One region of the Arthrobacter sp. MP_M4 genome, then DNA from elsewhere that is predicted to be linked to it. Evidence: riboswitches for the same ligand, from Rfam matches in the RefSeq annotation. Region 1 holds a riboswitch; the other holds the start of a gene.
The links. A riboswitch is a leader RNA that binds a small molecule or an ion and turns the genes downstream of it on or off. The one in region 1 is predicted to bind thiamine pyrophosphate.
Positions count from the first base shown of each region.

Region 2: linked by a shared signal. The riboswitch ahead of RCH15_RS12555 (ECF transporter S component) and the one ahead of thiM (hydroxyethylthiazole kinase) in region 1 are both predicted to bind thiamine pyrophosphate.

Region 1 covers NZ_JAXCHX010000045.1:626-10,220, reverse strand. Annotated here, with positions in the region: partial or broken gene RCH15_RS18685 (IS110 family transposase) at 1-820, opposite strand, end outside; gene RCH15_RS18680 (amidohydrolase) at 1,265-2,533, opposite strand; gene RCH15_RS18675 (hypothetical protein) at 3,117-3,323, shown strand; gene RCH15_RS18670 (EAL domain-containing protein) at 4,144-4,899, opposite strand; gene thiD (bifunctional hydroxymethylpyrimidine kinase/phosphomethylpyrimidine kinase) at 5,291-6,262, opposite strand; gene thiE (thiamine phosphate synthase) at 6,250-6,957, opposite strand; gene thiM (hydroxyethylthiazole kinase) at 6,954-7,796, opposite strand; TPP riboswitch at 7,779-7,881, opposite strand; gene RCH15_RS18650 (hypothetical protein) at 8,251-8,619, shown strand; partial or broken gene RCH15_RS19170 (IS110 family transposase) at 8,767-8,915, shown strand; gene RCH15_RS18645 (VOC family protein) at 9,078-9,536, opposite strand.
Region 2 covers NZ_JAXCHX010000016.1:44,475-54,069, reverse strand. Annotated here, with positions in the region: gene RCH15_RS12585 (rhodanese-like domain-containing protein) at 1-284, shown strand, start outside; gene RCH15_RS12580 (O-succinylhomoserine sulfhydrylase) at 285-1,493, shown strand; gene RCH15_RS12575 (glutamate--cysteine ligase) at 1,578-2,771, opposite strand; gene RCH15_RS12570 (UDP-N-acetylglucosamine 1-carboxyvinyltransferase) at 2,805-4,328, opposite strand; gene RCH15_RS12565 (energy-coupling factor transporter transmembrane component T family protein) at 4,424-5,227, opposite strand; gene RCH15_RS12560 (ABC transporter ATP-binding protein) at 5,224-6,864, opposite strand; gene RCH15_RS12555 (ECF transporter S component) at 6,864-7,538, opposite strand; TPP riboswitch at 7,603-7,746, opposite strand; gene RCH15_RS12550 (ABC transporter ATP-binding protein) at 7,893-8,825, shown strand; gene RCH15_RS12545 (ABC transporter permease) at 8,831-9,595, shown strand, end outside.

The DNA of each region.
Region 1 (9,595 bases):
CCCGAGTCTCTGGGTGCGGGGGCGAGCCCGGCGACGCCGGCGAACCGGTCGGCGGACTGGAAGACGGTGAGGTCTCCGCCGGTCGCGAAGAGGAACTCGGCGGCGAGGACGGGTCCGAACCCTGGCATTCTCAAGAGCATCTCGGTGGCGTGCTGGGATTTCGCGGCGTCGACGGCGGCCTGGGCGACCGCGGCGGAGGAGCGGGTGCCGTGTTTCTTCAGCCAGGCATGCAGCCCGGCCTGGTCGGTGCGGCGGATTTCGTCCGGGGTGCGGTGTTGGTCAGCAGCAGCAGGGCGGCTTTGGAGCGGCTGTAGTCCAAGGCCCGTTCCAGGGCGGGAAAGTATTCGAGCAGCTGGGCCTGCAGGCGGTTGACCGCCCGGACCCGGTCCGCGGATTTGTCGGCCCGCCGGGCGGTGACAATCCGCAAGCCCGTGCTGATCTCGTCCCCGGCCCGCAGGGACTGCAGGTCACGGCGCATCCTGGCCTGGTCGGCGATGACGGCGGCGTCTTTGGCGTCTGTTTTGCATTCGCTGCGGTAGAGCTTGGAGGCGTGGTGGACGCTCCGGGCGTGGATGTAGAGGATGTTCTGGCCGTGGGCGACGAGGATGGCAATCAGCAGCGCCGGGCCGCCGCGGTCCAGGTCGGCGGCCCAGATGACTTCGTCTCCGTCGCCGAGTTTGAGGACGGTGGCGATGAGTTCGAGCAGGGCGGGTTCGTCGTTGGGGATTTTCTACGAAAGCAGACGGTTTCCGTCAGCGTCGATCACGACACAGTGATGATGGGCTTTGCCGGCATCGATACCGGCCCACAATTTCGCCAAAACAAACCTCCAGTCCGTCGTACGGTCGAAATCCCGGCAGATAAACGCGCCGTCGTGTCCCTATCCGGCGATCATGTCGCGTCTCTCGATCAGCGGTCGGGTCATTGCGGAGAGTGCGGGCGGCCAATCCTTCGAAGCCGTCACGACGTGAATCGTCCGGACCACAGCAACAAAGCCATACCCGCCTCCCCCGGGTAGCCACGACCCTACAACGGCCAAGGAACCATCCGTCAACACCATAAGGAGCGGCACCAGCTTCATCGACGCGAGCGTCGGACCACAACCGTCTGTGCGTCTCCTTGTCGGGGACGATTTCCTGGCCCGGTGCGTGTCGACGCGGGCGCACTCATCCCGGCCACGTTTCTTCCGGGCCAGGATGAAGGACCACGCACGCTCCCCTGCCCGTGTGCTGGACGGCGTACCCCCTCACACGCAGCCGCTACCTCAGGGCAGAGCGGCCTCGGCGTTTACCGGGGTCAGCCACTCGCGGGCGGCGAAGACCAAGGCGTCGACGCCATCGCTGAGGGTGGGTTGAATTGCCGGCGCGTAGTGGGAAGAGTGATTCGAGGGTTGCTGACCGACGATCCTCCTCATGTCTTGGACCGATTCCGCAGCCGCGAACAGAGCCGGGTCGCTTCCTCCCAGTAACCAGTAGCTGCACGGCGCCCCGGCGGCCAGGGCCAGCATTCCAACATCCTCACTTCCAGTGACCGGCCCGGGTTCCCACACATTCTGCTCACCGAAGACACCGGCGAGGGCTGAACCTGTTCGCTCGGCGGCAATGGGATCGTTGTAAACGCTGGGGAAACTCTCGTAGATATCGACGGTCGCTTCCCGGGGTGCCCCCGCGCTCACGGATTCGCCGTGGACAATCCGCCGGATCGCCGCGATGGCACGATCCCGAACTGCGGGGTCGAAGGACCGCAAGCTGACGAGGATCTCCGCAGAGTCCGGAATGATGTTGTTTTTCGTTCCCGCGTGGACCGATCCGATGGTCAGCACAAGGGTGTCAGTGGCGGCAATTTCCCGGGACGCGATTGTTTGCAGCCGGAGGATGGTGGACGCGGCCATGACGACGGGATCGACAGTGGTTTCTGGTCGGGATCCGTGCCCGCCGCGCCCGTAAAGGGTGATTCGGATGCCATCGGACGCAGCAAACGCCGGTCCCGGCTGGAGGGCAACAACGCCGGCAGGAAGAGGCGAGACGTGCTGGCCGAGGACAATATCAGGGCGCTGGATTCGGTCAAACAATCCCTCGCTCAACATCGCCGCTGCGCCTGCACCGAGTTCCTCGGCTGGCTGAAACAAGACCTCCAGTGTCCCGGTCCATGTGTCACTTTCGCCCGCTAGCCGTCTCGCTGCCCCAATCAAACACGTGGTGTGCATGTCATGGCCGCACGCATGCATCACTGGAACGTCGTGCCCCTCCTGATCGACTCCCCGCACCAGGCTTGCATAATCGAGCCCGGTCAGTTCATTCACCGGGAGGGCGTCCATATCAGCGCGCAGCATCACCGTGGGTCCATCGCCGTTCATCAGGACGCCGACAACACCGGTACCGCCAACGCCAACAACGACGTCAAACCCTAACCGGCGGAGTTCCCTCTCTGCCAAGGCAGCGGTGTTGTGCTCCTGGAACGACAATTCCGGGTGACGGTGAAGTTCCCGATAGATGTCTTCCAAATCTCCGTGGTCTGAATTTTGAGATCGCACACATGCCTCGTTCCTGATCAGCCGGCGCTGTCGGACGCCGGAAAGTCCACCCGCACTGCCAATTCAGATGCTAACGATTTCCAGGACGGGTAACGAATTCGGCCGCCACCGGAAGAGCGAGTCGGCCTCCAACATCGAGCAGTTCACGGACAGGGTTTCGATGCTCTCAGGTTGACCAAAATCCGCGCTGGAGGGTCACCGTGTCCCGACCTGATCCCCCAGAGGTGCGATGCACCGCCGCCGGAAGGAGAACTGCCCCGGCGTCAGCCCCGGCAGGAGGACGATCTGCCCTAGTGGCGAGCGCCTCACAGTGGGACTATGCAGACGTAAGCGAGAACGTGAAGCGCTGTCATGGCGCTCTTCTCCCGGCGGTCTGGAAGAACTCGTACCAGCCCCGCTTGGAGGTCATCCCGGCAAACGTCCCCTCAACGGGTACGCGCGGTAGGCCAGCGCCGTCGGGATTCAGTGGAAAAGCTTGAGCACAAGCATCGCGAAGCCAGGATCAGGCCGCTCGGCTGAGCCAACTTTCGCCGTCGTAAGTGCTCGCGGTATCGGGAGAGATGCCCGGTACGGGAGGAAGTCAATGGACGTCAACGTTCTGCGCCGGGCCGCCAGGAACGGCCTGGACGACGGAAACTTCACTCTGCTGGATCTCTCGCTCGGCTTCTGGGCCAACGGCGGACGTGCCGAGGCGTGGGACCTGGACGCCTTCATTTACGGACTGATGACCCTCTCAGGTTCAGACGTGCTCGTTCTGGCTTGGACGCTGGAGGAACTTCACAATGTCTGAAAGCCGGATGCACCATCGCGGGCCATGGCGCCGTTCAGCCAACGGCTTCTTGTTTTCCGGCTGATACCGGGGACCCTGCAAGCCGCGAAGTTCGAATGCCCGCCTTTCATGACCTGAACATATATTGGCGACCTATTCAACTACGCCAGGGGTCCGATTTTCCGCATCCGCGCCGGATATCCCTTGACAGCACCCTTCACATCCGGGTGTGCGAGGTGACGCGAAATCGCGCTCTCCCCGCTGGCGTGCCTACTCGAACCGTTTGCACAGCGGTTCCACAGGCAATCCCAATGGAGGACACAGTCGGCGAGCCCAGCATAGTTTGAACTGGTGCAGCCGCGGATACCGCGGCGGACACAACGTACCGGAGTGTCGGTGGTTCGCTGCGATGGCTTTCCCTGTAGGACGGGCGCCACGACGTAAAGCCCCAACTTGCTCAGCGCCTCACGGACAGGCTGCTATTGGCGGAGTCCAGCAGGCCCGAAACCGCGCGAACACCACGCCCAGCGGCGGGATCAGTAAATCCGCCCGCTCGGAACCTGACAGTGAGGTGTCATCGATGTCACCAAAACACCGCTTTTGGACCCGTGAAAACGCGCCCCTGATCCTGCTTGGCGTGGGCCTGTTATTGGTGTTGATCGCCGCTGGAATAGTCCTATGGGTCATCAACGTTGCCCCTGTCATCTTGCGCCTCCCAGGATCCTAGACGAGCTCCTGTTCCCCGATTCCACATCGGAGTTTGGAAGCCCGAGACAAGGGCCAAATCCCTGGAGGCGCCCGGTTCTTGCTCACGTACTCCACCGGAGGAATCCGCTGAACGCTAAGCGGCAGCGGTGACGTCGGCATGTACCCGCGGAAGCGCCTCGAATTCCGGCCTCGCAAACCAATATCCTTGGAACAGGCGGATGCCGGTTTTCTGCAGAACCAGGAACTCCGCTTCTGTCTCGATGCCTTCTGCGAGCACCGTGATGTCGAGCTCTCTGGTTATGCCGACGATGCCAGCAACAACGGCCTGACGGGCAGGGCTGGTGTCGATCCCCCTGATCAGCTTCATGTCGATCTTGATCAGGTCTGGCTGGAAGTCTACTAATAGCCCCAGGCCCGCATGGCCGGCGCCAAAGTCGTCGATGGCGGTGGTAAAACCGTGCTTGCGATATTCGGTAATGATATTCAGAAGGTGGGCGGTATCCGCGACCTCCTCGTTCTCCGTGAACTCGAACATGATTGACGACGTCGGAAAGCTGCATCGCCCGGCTGCAAGCAGGGTTGCACGAAGGCATGCTGCCGGTTCGTAGACCGCGTTCGGCATGAAGTTGATGGACAGCTTTAGATCCTCGCCCGCAGGATACAGGCGCGATGCCAGTTCGATTGCTTTGATGCGGCAGTCTTGATCGAAGCGGTACTTCTGTTCCGGTGAGACCTTTGACAGGACGTCAAAAGCACCCTCGCCCGACAATCCTCTGACCAGCGCCTCGTAGCCCCATACGCGATCGGCAACGGCGTCATAGATCGGTTGAAAGGCCATGCTGAAATCGAAGTCGAGTTGTGAAGATGTCGTGCAGCCGTCGCATGCCATGTGTGGAGTCCTCTCTCGGGTTACGTCCACCGTATGGTACGACGGTTGCGGCCAATATCTCGGCCAATCCGGGTTGAATGCCCGCGCCCAAACCCTCTTGTCATTTTCAGCCGTCCAGAGGCGTCACTGCGCTGTTGGGGGCACTCGATCCTGATCTTCACGGTCCCGGCCCTTTGGGCGACCTCTCTGCGGGGTCACGGCTCCAGTGCCTCCCGACTCGGTTCAGCCTTCCTCGTAGCTGCTCCAATACTGGTCGCCGTGAGTGTCGCCTGTGGCGTCGCTCTGCTCTTATGGCACTAGCGGGGTTTGTGGTGCTTCGTACCTAGCTTTTTGCGAAGGCCCACGTCTTTCCCAATCGAACCCATCAACCACGTGCAGCGGCATTCCGGGCCTATTCTTTCGCTCGATTGGGTTCGCTCCAGGTAGAAGCCCCCTTCGGGACGAAAGACTCGAATGCGTGGACCGTTTCTTTCCGGTGGTGTCGTGATGGTGGCTGCGGCGAGACACCCGGTGTTGCCTCTGTTGCGGTCCAGAGTCGATGGAAGTGGTGGATCGGCCCGTTGCCTTGGCCGACTTGCAATTCATCAGCATGGTTCAGGGCGTCCTGCAGCCAGTCTTTCGCCTGGGAAACAGCAACGGTCCAATCACCAGTGCGTGCCATGACCGTAGCGACGGCGGAAGACAGCGAACACCCGGTCCCGTGCGTATTCTTCGTGGCCACCCGGGGGGACACGAACTCCACGACTCCCCCGTCGGTACCAAGTAGCTGGCCGGTGGCATCAACGAGTGCGTCGGGACTGGATTCGCCGCTCAGATGGCCGCCCTTGACGAGCACCACGATCCCGCAGGCCAGGGACAATTTTCTGGCCTGCTCGATTGCCGTCGCCCAGTTACAGGCGACTGGTTCGTCGACGAGGACTGCGAGCTCGGGAAGGTTAGGGGTCACCAGGCCCACTTCCCCCACGAACTCTCTAAGCGCGGCTTCGGCGTCGGCGGCCAGGAGCCTGTCTCCACTGGTGGCGACCATGACGGGATCCAGAACCACATGTGGGGGCCGCACACGGCGGAGCCAGTCCCGGACGACTGCGATCGTTGCGGCATCTCCGAGCATGCCGATCTTCACCGCATCGATTGTCACGTCATCACTGACGGCGTTGAGCTGTTCGCTGAGAAATTGTGCGGGCGGTGTATGCATGGAGCGGACGCCGCGGGTGTTCTGTGCCACCAGCGACGTGACTACCGCCATCCCGTACCCGCCCATTGCGGCCACACTTTTCAGGTCAGCCTGAATACCGGCACCCCCCGTCGGATCTGTTCCGGCGATGCTGAGGACGCGCGGAATTGAACTCTCTAGAGACACCATTGCTCCTTCAGCAGCCCGGATGCGGCTCGGGGATCATCGGATGCGCAGACCGCGGAGACGACGGCGACGCCGGCAGCGCCGGCGTCACGCAGTGGGCGTACATCAGTTAAGGTGATCCCGCCGATCGCCACGCACGGGAGAGTGCTTGAAGCGATCAGGGCGCCGAAGCCCTCGATCCCCACCGGTCGGGGATGATCGGCCTTCGTGGCGGTGGCGTGGACGGCGCCGACTCCCAAATAGTCCACGGTCCCAGCAGATAGCTCGTGGGCCGTCCGGATCTCCAAATCGGTTGCCGCGCTCAATCCGACGATAGCTTCCGGACCCACGAGGGTGCGGATGAGCTCGGCGGGAAGGTCGGACTGGCCGACATGGACTCCGGCCACTTGTGCTCCTGCCGCCCGAGCGGCCAGGAATATGTCTATGCGGTCATTAATCAGCACGGGGACGCGGTTGCCAACTGATTCGGCAACGGCCATCAGCAGATGCAGCAGCTCCCGGGAAGAGCTTTCCTTGTCGCGCACCTGCACAAGAGTCGCGCCCCCCGCCACCGCTGATGCCACAACAGCAGGCACCGTCCGCGGGCCGCATTGGCGCGTATCAGTCACTAGGTACACGGGCAGGTATCGCCGTAGTTGAGGCTTAAATGTCGGCGCCCAGTGCTGTCCGGAACTTGTTCCGGCGCCCGGGCGCGTCATCGAATGCCATCCGCCGCGACGGCGCGGCGGAGGTTCAGTCCCGCGACAACGTCATCGGAAGTGATTCCCGACAACCGATCCACAAACTCCAGAGCAAAACTTCCCGGGCCTTGGGCCCGCACCGCCGCCTGCTCCGCTGCCACGGTATAAACACCGGTGGCCGCCGTCGCCGCCAGCAGCGGATCGTCGGTCAAAGCAGCGAAGGCGGCCATCACCGCGCCCAAAGCACACCCACCACCGGTCACCCTGGTCAGGAGGGGGTGCCCGTTCGCCACGCCCACCGCCTCCCCGTCGGGCCCCACGATCAAGTCCACGGCGCCAGACACCGCCACCGTTGAGGAAGAGGAAGCAGCCAGACGTTTCGCAGCTCCCAGGGCCGCCAAGGAATCCTCCGTCGAATCCACTCCCCGACCCCCGGCCCCCGCTCCAGCCAAAGCCAAAATCTCCGAAGCGTTGCCGCGGATGATTCGCGGGCGAAGTCCAACAAGCTGATGAGCCAAGGAGGTACGGACGGACAGGGCTCCGATGGCCACCGGATCCAGTACCCAGGGGGTTGCGGCAGCATCGGCAGCCTGTGCGGCTTCGACCATCGCGGCCCGCTGTTCTTCCCGGGGAGTCCCCAGATTGATCAGGACCGCGGAGGCCACGGAGGCGAACTCCCCAGATTCGGAGGGAATGTCCACCATCGCCGGCGCCGCTCCGATCGCCAGCAGGACATTCGCCGTGAAGTTGCTGACCACGGCATTGGTGAGACACTGAACCAGAGGGCTCTGGACCCTCAATTCTTTAAGCAGCTGAGCACAGTCAGCCGATGTATAGCGAATAGCCATTCGCGACATCCCTTCGCTAGTTCGAACTAGATCAGGTTCAACGGGTGTGGATTCTCAGCTGCTCCGTAGGCGGACAGCACCCCGTGTCACTACCCCCACCCTAACCTTTCCGTGCCCGGTGCAGAGAAACGGGCGCCCGCAGACCCCACAATGCTTCCTGAAAGGGACTACCGAGCAACAACTACTCCCCGATCTTGTGAGTCTCCCTCCCCGCAGATCGCTACGGGCCGGACGCGCAGCTCAAGGAGGCGCCTTGGTTTGCAAGGTTGATGTGCACGTCCTGGCCTGAGTGTAAACACGGCCTGAGTGTAAACATGGCCTCCTCAATGCTGTCCTCCCGGCCGCTGTTGGACTCGCCGGCAGATTCTTGTTGATGGCGTACGACCTTCTGTGTGCGGCGCCGGACCGTCCGCGCCGATATGCTTCCCCCAGCATTATTCGGGAGAAATTCAGTGGGGAAACCATGTCCGGGAATCACAACATCTCACTCACACGCCGCGTTTGGACCTGGCTTTTCGTCTTCGGACCCTTGGCAGCCGGTGCCGGCATCTTTCTCGGGTCCCAGAAGGTCGGCAATATGTGCGGAAGCGTCTTCCGGGCGGACAACTTCACAGCGGCCTACTATGACTCCCTTGGCGGCGTCGGCGCCGAAGCCGCCTGCAACCAGTCCATCGCCGCGGCGGCAATTCCAACCTGGATTCTCATTGTTCTCGGCATCATCCTGGTTCTGGCAGCTGTCATCATCCGGACTGTCGGCGATGAAGGGCCGATTGCCGTCACAGGGTCCAGTAGTCCCCGACGGCGCCGGCCGCGGCGTCCTGGCCCGCCATGACAGCGGCGTCCTGGTCCTCGCGCGGACCCCGGGAGCCGTCAGCACTGACCAAATCGGACCGGCGGCGGGATGTCCGGTGCTATCTCGGATGCGGTGCGGCCAGGCAGGCAGCATGAGTTCCCAGCCCCCCCGGCGTCGTCGACCATCCGGCAGGACGAGGCCATGACAGCGATGACTAACAGCGCGAATATACGTCCGTGGTCCGGTCTCTGGAGTGCCTGCGCGGGATCTCGCCCCTGAGCGCGTTCGGTCTCGCCGTCGAGATCGGTGACTGGCACCGGTTCGCCGGCTTCACTAGGCGCCTATGAGTCTAAACGCGCCGTCGTCTTTGACACGCTGACCACCCCGCCAGATACACCGGCACCCGAAGGCAAGCGGTTGCGGACAACCCAGCCCGGGACCGCTTCACTTCAGCCATGGTGAGTCGGCGCAACGCCCGATCGGGGCCTGGTGACAACTTATCCTTCATCGAACGATCGTCGGTTCCTCGTCAGATCCTCAGCCAGCATCACCAGAATGCCGCTCGGGCCGCGCAGGTACGTGAGCTTGTAGATGTCCCGATATGTTGCCACGCCGCGAAGCGGATGGCAGCCGTGCCGCGAAGCTACCTCTAGTGCTGCGTCGATGTCATCCACGGAGAACGCGACGCGGTGCATGCCAATCTCATTAGGGAGGGTGGGGTTTGTCTCGATTGCGTTGGGGTGAAGGTACTCGAAGAGCTCGAGCTGACCGTGGCCGTCCGGTGTTTTGAGCACGGCAATTTTGGCGTGGTTACCATCGAGGCCTACGGCGGTATCGGCCCACTCACCGCTGATAGTGTCCCGGCCGACAAGCTCGAGGCCCAAGTCAGTGAAGAACGCGATCGTCGCGTCGATGTCGCGGACAGCAATCCCGACGTTTTCTAGTTTGATCGTCATGCTTCGCATGCTACATACAGGCAGGCGCCTTGGATTGTTCTGGGACCCTTCAGGCATGG
Region 2 (9,595 bases), on a different contig from region 1:
CGCACCCGCCGCTCTTCCTGCAGTGGAATCTGGCCGGCGGCATCCCCAACCCGCAATTCATCGCGCAACTGCAACAACTCGCTGCCGAGGCCGGCAACACCGAACTTCTCTTCCTGTGCCGCTCGGGCGTCCGGTCCATTGCCGCAGCGCACGCAGCCACCGACGCCGGGTTCACTTCCTACAACGTCCTCGAAGGCTTTGAGGGCGAACCCGACCGGCAGGGGGAACGGACCGTCAACGGCTGGCGGAACCGCGGCCTGCCCACGAGCGCGGAAAATCACTAAATGGCTTTCAATCCCGAGGCCGGGGGCTGGAGCGCCGGCACCCAGGCTGTCCGTGGCGGCCTGGACCGGACAGGTTTTCAGGAAACCGCCGAACCGATCTTCCTGAGCTCCGGATTCGTCTATGAATCCGCGGCCGCCGCCGAGCGCGCCTTCACCGGCGAGGACGAACGCTTCGTCTATTCCCGCTACGGCAACCCCACGGTGGCCACCTTCCAGGAACGGCTCCGGCTGCTCGAAGGCACCGAGGCCTGTTTTGCCACCGCCTCGGGCATGTCCGCGGTCTTCACCGCGCTTGGGGCCCTCCTGGCCGCCGGCGACCGGGTGGTAGCAGCCCGCTCGCTGTTCGGCTCGTGTTTCGTGATCCTCAGCGAGATCCTGCCCCGCTGGGGGGTGCAAACGGTCTTCGTCGACGGACCGGATCTGGAGCAGTGGCGCTCAGCGCTCTCAGAACCAACGACGGCGGTCTTCTTCGAGTCGCCGTCGAACCCGATGCAGGAAATCGTCGATATCGCCGCCGTGAGCGAGCTGGCGCATTCCGCCGGGGCGACGGTCGTCGTTGACAATGTCTTTGCCACTCCCCTGTTGCAGCGCTGCGGGGAACTCGGCGCGGATGTGATCGTCTATTCGGGAACCAAGCACATCGACGGCCAGGGCAGGGTGTTGGGCGGCGCGGTTCTGGGCACCAAGGAATTCATCGAGGGACCGGTCAAGCAGCTCATGCGCCACACCGGCCCGGCGCTCTCCGCCTTCAACGCGTGGGTGTTAACCAAGGGCCTGGAGACCATGGGCCTGCGGGTAACCCATTCCTCCGCTTCGGCCCTGCGGCTGGCCGAGTGGCTGGAGGAGCAACCCGGCGTCAGCTGGGTCCGGTACCCGTTGCTGCCTTCCCATCCGCAGCACGAATTAGCCGCCCGGCAGATGAAGGCCGGCGGCACCGTGCTGACTTTCGAGCTCTCCCCGTCCCCCGGCAGGTCAGCGAAGGAGGCCGCGTTCGCGCTGCTGGACGGGCTGCGGATCATCGATATCTCCAACAACCTGGGCGATTCGAAGTCCTTGATCACCCATCCCGCCACGACGACGCACCGCGCCATGGGGCCGGAGGGCCGGGCCGCGATCGGTCTGAGCGACGGCGTGGTGCGCCTCTCCGTGGGCCTTGAGGACCTCGAGGACCTGATCCGCGACCTCGGCCAGGGCCTCAAGCAGATCTAGTCGCGCCCGGCCGCCGCGAGCAGGCAGTTCGCGGCTATGTTTTCGGGCGGTACTGCCGCGAAATGCGGTCCCAGCGTCACGGGCTCAGGCGCGCCGGACGCTGCCCAGCGGGACGTCGTCCGGCGGCGTCCCGCTGTCCGTTCCCTGCGTGGTCACGTCGACGGCCCGGTCTACGACGGCGGGCAGCCCGCCGGTGGAGAACGGCTCCCGCTGCAGCTGGGATCCGGTGCCGTGCGCCAGGATTCGGCTGATACCGTGCCGCACCAGGTCCAGTTCGCCCTGCTCCTGAAGCACCGGGGCCACGAGGTCCACCAGCGCCCGGACCACTTCCCCCGCCGGAGCCGGGTTGAAGGTCCCGAAGTCCAGCAGGTGCCCGCGGAGTCCACAGTTGCTGGCCTGCCACGCAGCCATCCGCAGCAGCAGCGTCGGCACCGGGGCCGGATCCACTCCGTCATTCCATTCCCGCGACGCCGATTCGACCAGGGCACGCACCAGAACAGCGATCAGCGCTGCGTCCTCGGCCCGCAGGCACACATCGGCAACCCGGATCTCCAGCGTGGGGTGATGCCGGCACAGCCGCGAATCAAAATAGACCATCCCCTCGTCCATGAGGACGCCGGTTTCCACCAGCCGGGCCACAACCCGGCGGTAGGCCGGCAGACTGCCGAAGATCATGGTGGGACCCGATCCGGGCCAGCGGTTCCAGGCCTGGGTGCGGTAGCTTTCGAATCCTAACTCCACGCCGTTCCAGTACGGGGAGTTCGCGCTGAGGGCAATAAGCACGGCAAGCTTGTCCCGGATCCGGTCCATCACCGCCACGCCCTCCTCTGGGGAGTCCACCAGGACGTGGACATGCAGCCCGCACGTCAATTGGTTCCGGACAGTGAGCCCGAAGCGCTGCTGCATGGTCATATAGCGTTGCTTCGGCGTCAGGTGCGAGGCGGAACCGAGCGGAGAGGTCGCGAGGGCAGCGACGCGGCCCCCGTGCAACCGGGCAGCGCGGTCCGCGCGGGCCCGGCCGCACCGGAGCTGCCCAAGCAGTTCCAGGTAACCCAGGCACGGCCGCGTCTGGGTTTCGATCTGTTCGAGCTTGAGCTCGAAGCTGAAGTCGGGATCCGTGTGTTCCGCCTGCGGCAGCGGTCGGGCATCCTGCCCGGTACGGCCGGGGGCCGGCCCTGGCGGGAGCAGGCAGGGCAGCACCACGTCGGCGAGGGGCAGCGGCCTCCCGGTTCCGGGATCCACGATGAGCAGTTCTTCCTCCACGCCGAAGGTGCGCATGGTTCTATTGTGCGGCAGGATCCGCCGAAACCATCAGTCCTGGAAGTACTCGATCTTTGCTCCGATGGTGTTGAGCCGTTCGGCCAGGTCCTCGTAGCCGCGCTCGATCACGTAGATGTTGCGCAGTTCGGAGACTCCTCGGGCGGCGAGCATCGCCAGCAGCAGGCAGGCCGCGGGGCGGAGGGCAGGCGGGCAGCCGACCTCGGCCGCACGCCATTTGGTCGGCCCGTTGACGTAAATCCGGTGCGGGTCCAGCAGCTGCACCTGGGCGCCGAGCTTGTTCAGCTCGGTCAGGTAAATCGCCCGGTTGTCATAGACCCAGTCGTGGATCATCGTCTGGCCTTGGGCGTTTGCGGCGATTACAGCGAAGAAGGGCAGGTTGTCGATGTTCAGCCCGGGAAACGGCATGGGGTGGATCTTATCTTCCGGAGCGCGCAGTTCCGAGGGCCGGGTGGTGACGTCCACCAGCCTGGTGCGGCCGTTCCGGGCCACGTATTCCCCGGACACCTCCAGGTGCTGGCCCATTTGCGCCAGCGTGGCGAGCTCGATTTCCATGAATTCGATCGGCACGCGCCGGACCGTGACTTCCGAGTTCGTGACGATGCCGGCGGTGATGAGGCTCATCGCCTCGATCGGGTCCTCGGAAGGGAAGTATTCCACGTCCACGTCGACCGACGGACGGCCGGTGATCTTCAGCGTGGTGGTTCCCACTCCCTCGATCCCGATGCCCAGCATCTGCAGGTAGAAGCAGAGGTCCTGGACCATGTAGTTGGGGCTTGCGTTGCGGATGATCGTGGTGCCGCTGCGGTGGGCGGCGGCCATGATCGCGTTTTCGGTTACGGTATCACCGCGTTCGCTGAGCACGAAGGAACGGTCGTGCCCGTCCGACGGCGGAGCCTGCACGGCATAGAAGCCGGACTTCGCGTCGACGCTGAGCCCGAATTGGCGCAGGGCCTGCATGTGCGGCTGCACCGTGCGGGTGCCCAGGTCACAGCCGCCGGCGTACGGCAGCCGGTATTCCCCGGCTTCGTCCAGGAGCGGGCCCAGCAGCATGATGACGCTGCGGGTCCGGCGGGCCGCTTCGATGTCCATCGAGTCCAGATCCAGCGTGACGGGACGGCGGATCTGCAGGTCGTTGGCGTTCAGCCACGTGCAGTCGACGCCGATGCTCGTCAGGACCTCGACAATCCGGTTGACCTCCTCGATCCGCGCCAGGCGGCGCAGGATGGTGGTGCCGCGGTTGATCAGGCTGGCGCAGAGCAAGGCGACGCCGGCATTCTTGCTGCTGTTGACGTCCACGGAACCGGACAGGGTCCTGCCGCCCTCGACCCGGAGATGCGTCATCGCAGGCCGTCCCACCTTGACGATGCTCCGGCCGAAGATCGCTTCCAGCCGCTGGATCATCTTCAGGCTGAGGTTTTGCTTGCCCTGTTCCATGCGGGCGATGGCGCTCTGGCTGGTTCCCAGCTCGGACGCGAGCTGCCCCTGGGTCCACCCCTTTTGTCCGCGGGCTTCGCGGAGCAGGGCGCCAACATGTTCAGCAGTCTCTTGAGTCATTCCAAGAAAATATCATGCATGACGTATTGTCGCCGGGCATTCCCGCTGTTTTGCCGTGAATGTCACAGTGATACCCGCATTGTGCGATACCGACGTCAGTGCTGTGCGAGGAAGACCATGTTCCAGGTTCCTGCCGCCAGCGCAGTGGCGACGGCGGCACCAGCGATCAGCAGCCCGCCAAGAGCCACCCAGAGATCCAGGGCGCTGAAGGTGGACCGACGGGCCCAGGTGCGTTGCTCGCCGCCGAAGCCCCGGGCCTCCATGGTGACCGCGAGGCGGGAAGCCCGGCGGACGGCCTGGACCAGCAATCCGAAGCTCTGCCCGAGGGTGGCGCGGAGACGTTGCAGCGGATTCCCGTGGGAGCCCACGCCGCGGGCGCGGCGCGCCATCCCGATGGTCTGCCACTCCTCGGCCATCAGGCCGACGAGCCGCATCGCGGCCAGCGTCCCCAGGACGAAGCGGTGCGGCAGTCCCGCTCTCTGGGCGAGGGCGTCCGCCAGGTCCGTAGGATCTGTACAGCTCATCAGCAATATTGCCGGAAGCGCGATGGCCAGACCACGGATCAGAAAGCCGAGCCCGAGTTCGAGGGACCCTTCGCTGATCGACCAGATTCTGGCGTCGAGCAGGATGCTCCCGTGGTCCGGTGCCAGGATGGTGGTGCTCCAACCACCTAACGCCGCGGCCAGGATCAGCGGCCAGCCCCGCTGCCAGAGCCGGCCGGGTGTCAGCCCGGCCAGCGGAAGCAGCGCCAGCAGCAGGGCGAGCGCCACCGAGGCGGACACCCAGTCGATGGACAGCGCCAGCACGATCGTGATGAGCATGACCGCAGCGAATTTCGCCAGGGGGTTGGACCGGGTCAGCAGGGCGTGGTTTCCGCCCACCGTCAATTCCTGCCTCATGGCGTGGCAACCTTCCCGGGGGTCCCGTGTCCGGCGTCGCGCGGCTCAGGGCCGCCGGGTTCAGCCACCGGGAGCCGCAGTTCGGTGCCGCCAAGGACCTCGCTGAACTCGGCATCGTGCGTCACGGACACGACGGCGGTGCCGCCGTCGAGGAGTTCGGAGAGGAAGGAGGCCAGTTCGGCCCAGGTGTTGGCGTCCTGGCCGAAGGTGGGCTCGTCCAGGATCAGCACCCGGGGATGGGCTGCGAGGACGGTGGCGACGGACAGGCGCCGCTTCTCACCGCCGGAGAGCGTGTAGGGATTGGCGTCCACGAGCTCAGTCAGCCGGAGCCGCGCCAGCAGTTCGTCCACGCGGTCTTCGCCTCGGCCCAGGTGCCGGGGCCCGAACATCAGCTCATCGATCACCCGGCCGGTGACGAACTGGTGTTCGGGTTCCTGGAACACGGTGCCGATCCTCGCGATCAGTTGCTGCGCCTTCCACCGGTAGGGATCGATTCCGGCGCCTGCGCCTAGCTCCAGGGTGGCGGAGACCTTGCCCGCCACAGGCGCGAGCAGGCCGGCGAGGGTCAGGGCGAAGGTGGATTTCCCTGAACCGTTCGGTCCGGTGATGGTCAGCGCTTCTCCCGCGCGGACCTGGGCGGTGATCCCCTTTTGTACGGGCACCGGCGGAATCGGCCGGAAGCCGCCGCGGAATCCCGCTCGCCCTGGCCGTTCCCGGGAGACGGCCAGGTCCTCCGCTGCCAGCAGCAGATGGCCCGCGCCTTTGACGCCGGAACCCGGTTCAGCGGACAACGTCCGGCGCGCCCTGGCCGGCGGCACGTAACCGGGCACCCAGACGCCTGCGGCGGTGAGCAAATCCCGCGCCTGCGCCAGGACCCGGTCCGGTGGCCCGTCGATCAATACGGCGGACTCCGTGGCCGAACCGCGCTGCAGCACCACGATCCGGTCCACGAGGTCCTTCCAGACCGCGACGCGGTGTTCCACCACCACCAAAGTGGCGCCGGTCTTGTCCAGGCAGCGGCCGACGGCGTCGCGGACTTCCAGGACGCCGGCCGGGTCCAGGTTGGCGGTGGGTTCGTCCAGCAGGATCAGCCCGGGCCGCATAGCGAGGATCCCGGCGAGCGCCAGCCGCTGCTTCTGACCGCCGGACAGTGCCGACGTCGGGTGATTCAGCGGCAGCCCGCCCAGCCCGACGTCCTCGAGCGCTTCCGCCACGCGGGGCCAGATGTCCTCTGGCGCGACGGAGAGGTTTTCCGCGCCGAAGGCGACGTCATCGCCGAGCCGCGAGAGTACCACCTGGGTCTCCGGGTCCTGCTGCATTAAACCGGCCCGGCCGCGCGCTGCCCGGGGCGCGGCACCGTCGATCAGCAGGCTGCCTGACTCGTCCGCGTCGTTCCCGTCGTCCGCAGGATCGCTGCCGCGGCCGGCCTCCCCGGTGGAGCTGTCGCCGAGCACCCCGGCCAGGGCATGAAGCAACGTCGATTTGCCGGCACCTGAAGGGCCCAGCAACAGCACCCGCTCCCCCGGCTGGATGTCCAGGTCCAGGCCCCTGATGGCGGGCCGGGGCCTGCCGGCGTGCCGCCAGCCCCAGCCGCGGGCAGTGACCGCGGCTGGGCGGGCGGCGTGGTCTGCCGGCATCAGGAGAACACTGGTTCCGATGCCGCCTTCCGGGACGCGAAGGAAGCCAGCACCCCGGTCCTGGCCAGGCCGCGGGTGGCGAGCCAGGACAGTCCGCCGGCGATCACGGCCCCGGAAATGGCGCAGAAGATGATGTAGGCGAATTTGTCACCGGCTTCGTAGGCGACGTTCCAGCCCCACGGGAGGAAGGAGTCGTTCAAGCCGCAGAACAGGCCCGCACCCGCGCCGGCCAGCAGTGACACCGGCAGGTTGAACCTCTTGTAGAGGAACGCGGCGAAGATGAGTTCGGCGCCAAGGCCCTGCAGGAAGCCTGAGAACAGGACGGAGGCGCCGTACTGGGAGCCCATGATCAGCTCACCCGTGGCGGCCACGGTTTCACAGAACACCGCCGCGCCCGGCTTCCGGATAACCAGCATGCCCAGCACCGCCGGAATCATCCAGCCGCCGGAGTAGAGCCCGGTGAGCGGCGGGTAAAACGCATTGACGGGCGCGGAGATAAGATTTGCGCCCTGGGACCAAGCCCAGAAAATCACGCCGCCAGCCACGGCGATCAACGCCGCCAGCACAATGTCCACCACGCGCCAGGCGTGCGTCCGCCGGGCGGGGGTCGCGGCGGACCCGGGGGTGGTTGATTCCTGCTTGCCGAACTCGTGCTTTGCAGATGTGTCAGTCATTTCGTCCTCCTGAGGAACAGGAGGGGAGAGTGACCCGGTCCACGGCTTCCGCCGCCACCGGGAACACTCTGAGAACTCGACTCCCTTGCGCCGGTACTAACCGGATCAGGTTCGAGGGTCTGCGGCTGTCCGCACTCTCAGCGCCCACCTGTGGTGTCCCCGGATTTTTCCGGAAATGCCCGACGGCGGCGCTCCCCTGTCGTATCTAAATTGCCCTTGTGGGCGTGGCCCAGTTTACACCCGCGCGCCGTGGTTCATCCGGCGGCCCGCTCCGGGCGCCGGACCGCCGGCGGCGTCGACCGATCTCTGCCGCTTCATCCCGCCGCCGGCGTCGCCTCCGGTTAGGGTTATGGCATGACGTTGGGGAGCGGGGCGGCCGAGCCGCTGGTACACATTCAGGATTTTCGAATGGACTTCGGGGACACAACCGTCATCCGGGACCTCTCCTTCGATGTCCGGGCCGGGGAAACGTTCGGGTTCCTGGGCAGCAACGGCTCCGGGAAGACCACCACGCTGCGGGCTTTGCTGGGCATCTACCAGCCGACCGCCGGGACCCTGCACATCGGCGGCAAGCCCTTCGCCCCGCAGGACGGGGCGCGGCTCGGGTACCTGCCGGAGGAACGTGGCCTGTACAAGAAAGAGTCCGTGCTGGATGTGATGGTCTATTTCGGCCGGCTCAAAGGCCTGGACAAGACCCACGCGAAGTCCTGGTCCCGGGAGTACCTGGAACGGGTGGGCCTGCCGGACAAGGCGGGCATGCGGCTGGACAAGCTCTCCGGCGGGCAGCAGCAAAAAATCCAGCTCGGCGTGACCATCATGAACGATCCCGAACTGCTCATCCTGGACGAACCCACCAAAGGCTTCGACCCGGTCAACCGGCGCCTCCTGATGGACATTATTGAAGACCAAAAACGCGCCGGTGCCACCGTCATCATGGTCACCCACCAGATGGAAGAGGTCGAACGGCTCTGCGACCGGGTGATCCTGCTGAAAGACGGCACCTCCCGCGCCTACGGCACCGTTGCCGAAGTCCAGGAACAATTCGGTGGAACCGTCTACCGGCTCTCCTACGACGGCGTGCTGCCGGCCTCGGCCCTGTACGACATCGTCACCGCCGCCGGCGGTGACGCGGAGCTCTCCCCCCGCCCCGGCGGAGACCAGGCGACGGTCCTGCGGGAACTCATCAGCCAGGGCGTGGCCGTGCGGTCCTTCACCACCGCCAGGACCTCCCTGGACGAAGTCTTCATCAAGGTCTATGGCGACAACCATGAAATGGCGGAGGTCTGAAAACCGTGGCACACCAAACATCCACCCAGCGTCCGGCCCCGGTCCCGGCGCGGCCGACGCCGGTCCCGCCCAAGCGGCCCTTTGCCCGGCATAACCTTCGCACGGTGGTGGACTTCGAGTTCACCCGCACCATGAAAAAGCGCGCCTTCTGGATCGCCACCCTGTCGATCCCGGTGGTGATGGCTGTCGTGTTCGCGCTCATCTATTTGAGCAACTCCTCCACCGCGGCCAGCGCCGACGCCCAGAAGACCGCCGCCGTGGCCTTCACCTACACCGATAGTTCCGCCCTCGTCAGCGCGGACATCGCCGCGGCCATGGGTGGCAGACCGGCCGAGGACCCCGCCCGCGCCCTGGAGGACGTGAAAGCCGGGGTGACGGACGCGTACTTCGTCTACCCCGCCGAGCCCGCGGCGCAGCCGGTGAAGGTCTACGGAGCCGACAAAGGGATCTTCGAGAACGGCAAGTACGACGCCGTCGCCAAACAGCTGCTCGCCGCGTCGGCCCAGGCCCAGGTGGGCTCCCCGCAGTTGATTGCCGCGGCCAGCGGAAACGTCAAAACCGAAGCCGTCACCTTTAAGGACGGTCAGCCGACGGGCGGCTTCGGCTCAGCGATACCGCCGCTGATGTTCCTGCTGATCTTCTACGTCTCGATCATTCTGCTCTCCAACCAGATGCTCAACTCCACCCTGGAGGAAAAGGAGAACCGCGTCACCGAGATGATCCTGACCACTCTGAACCCCACCACCCTGATCATCGGCAAAGTCATTGCC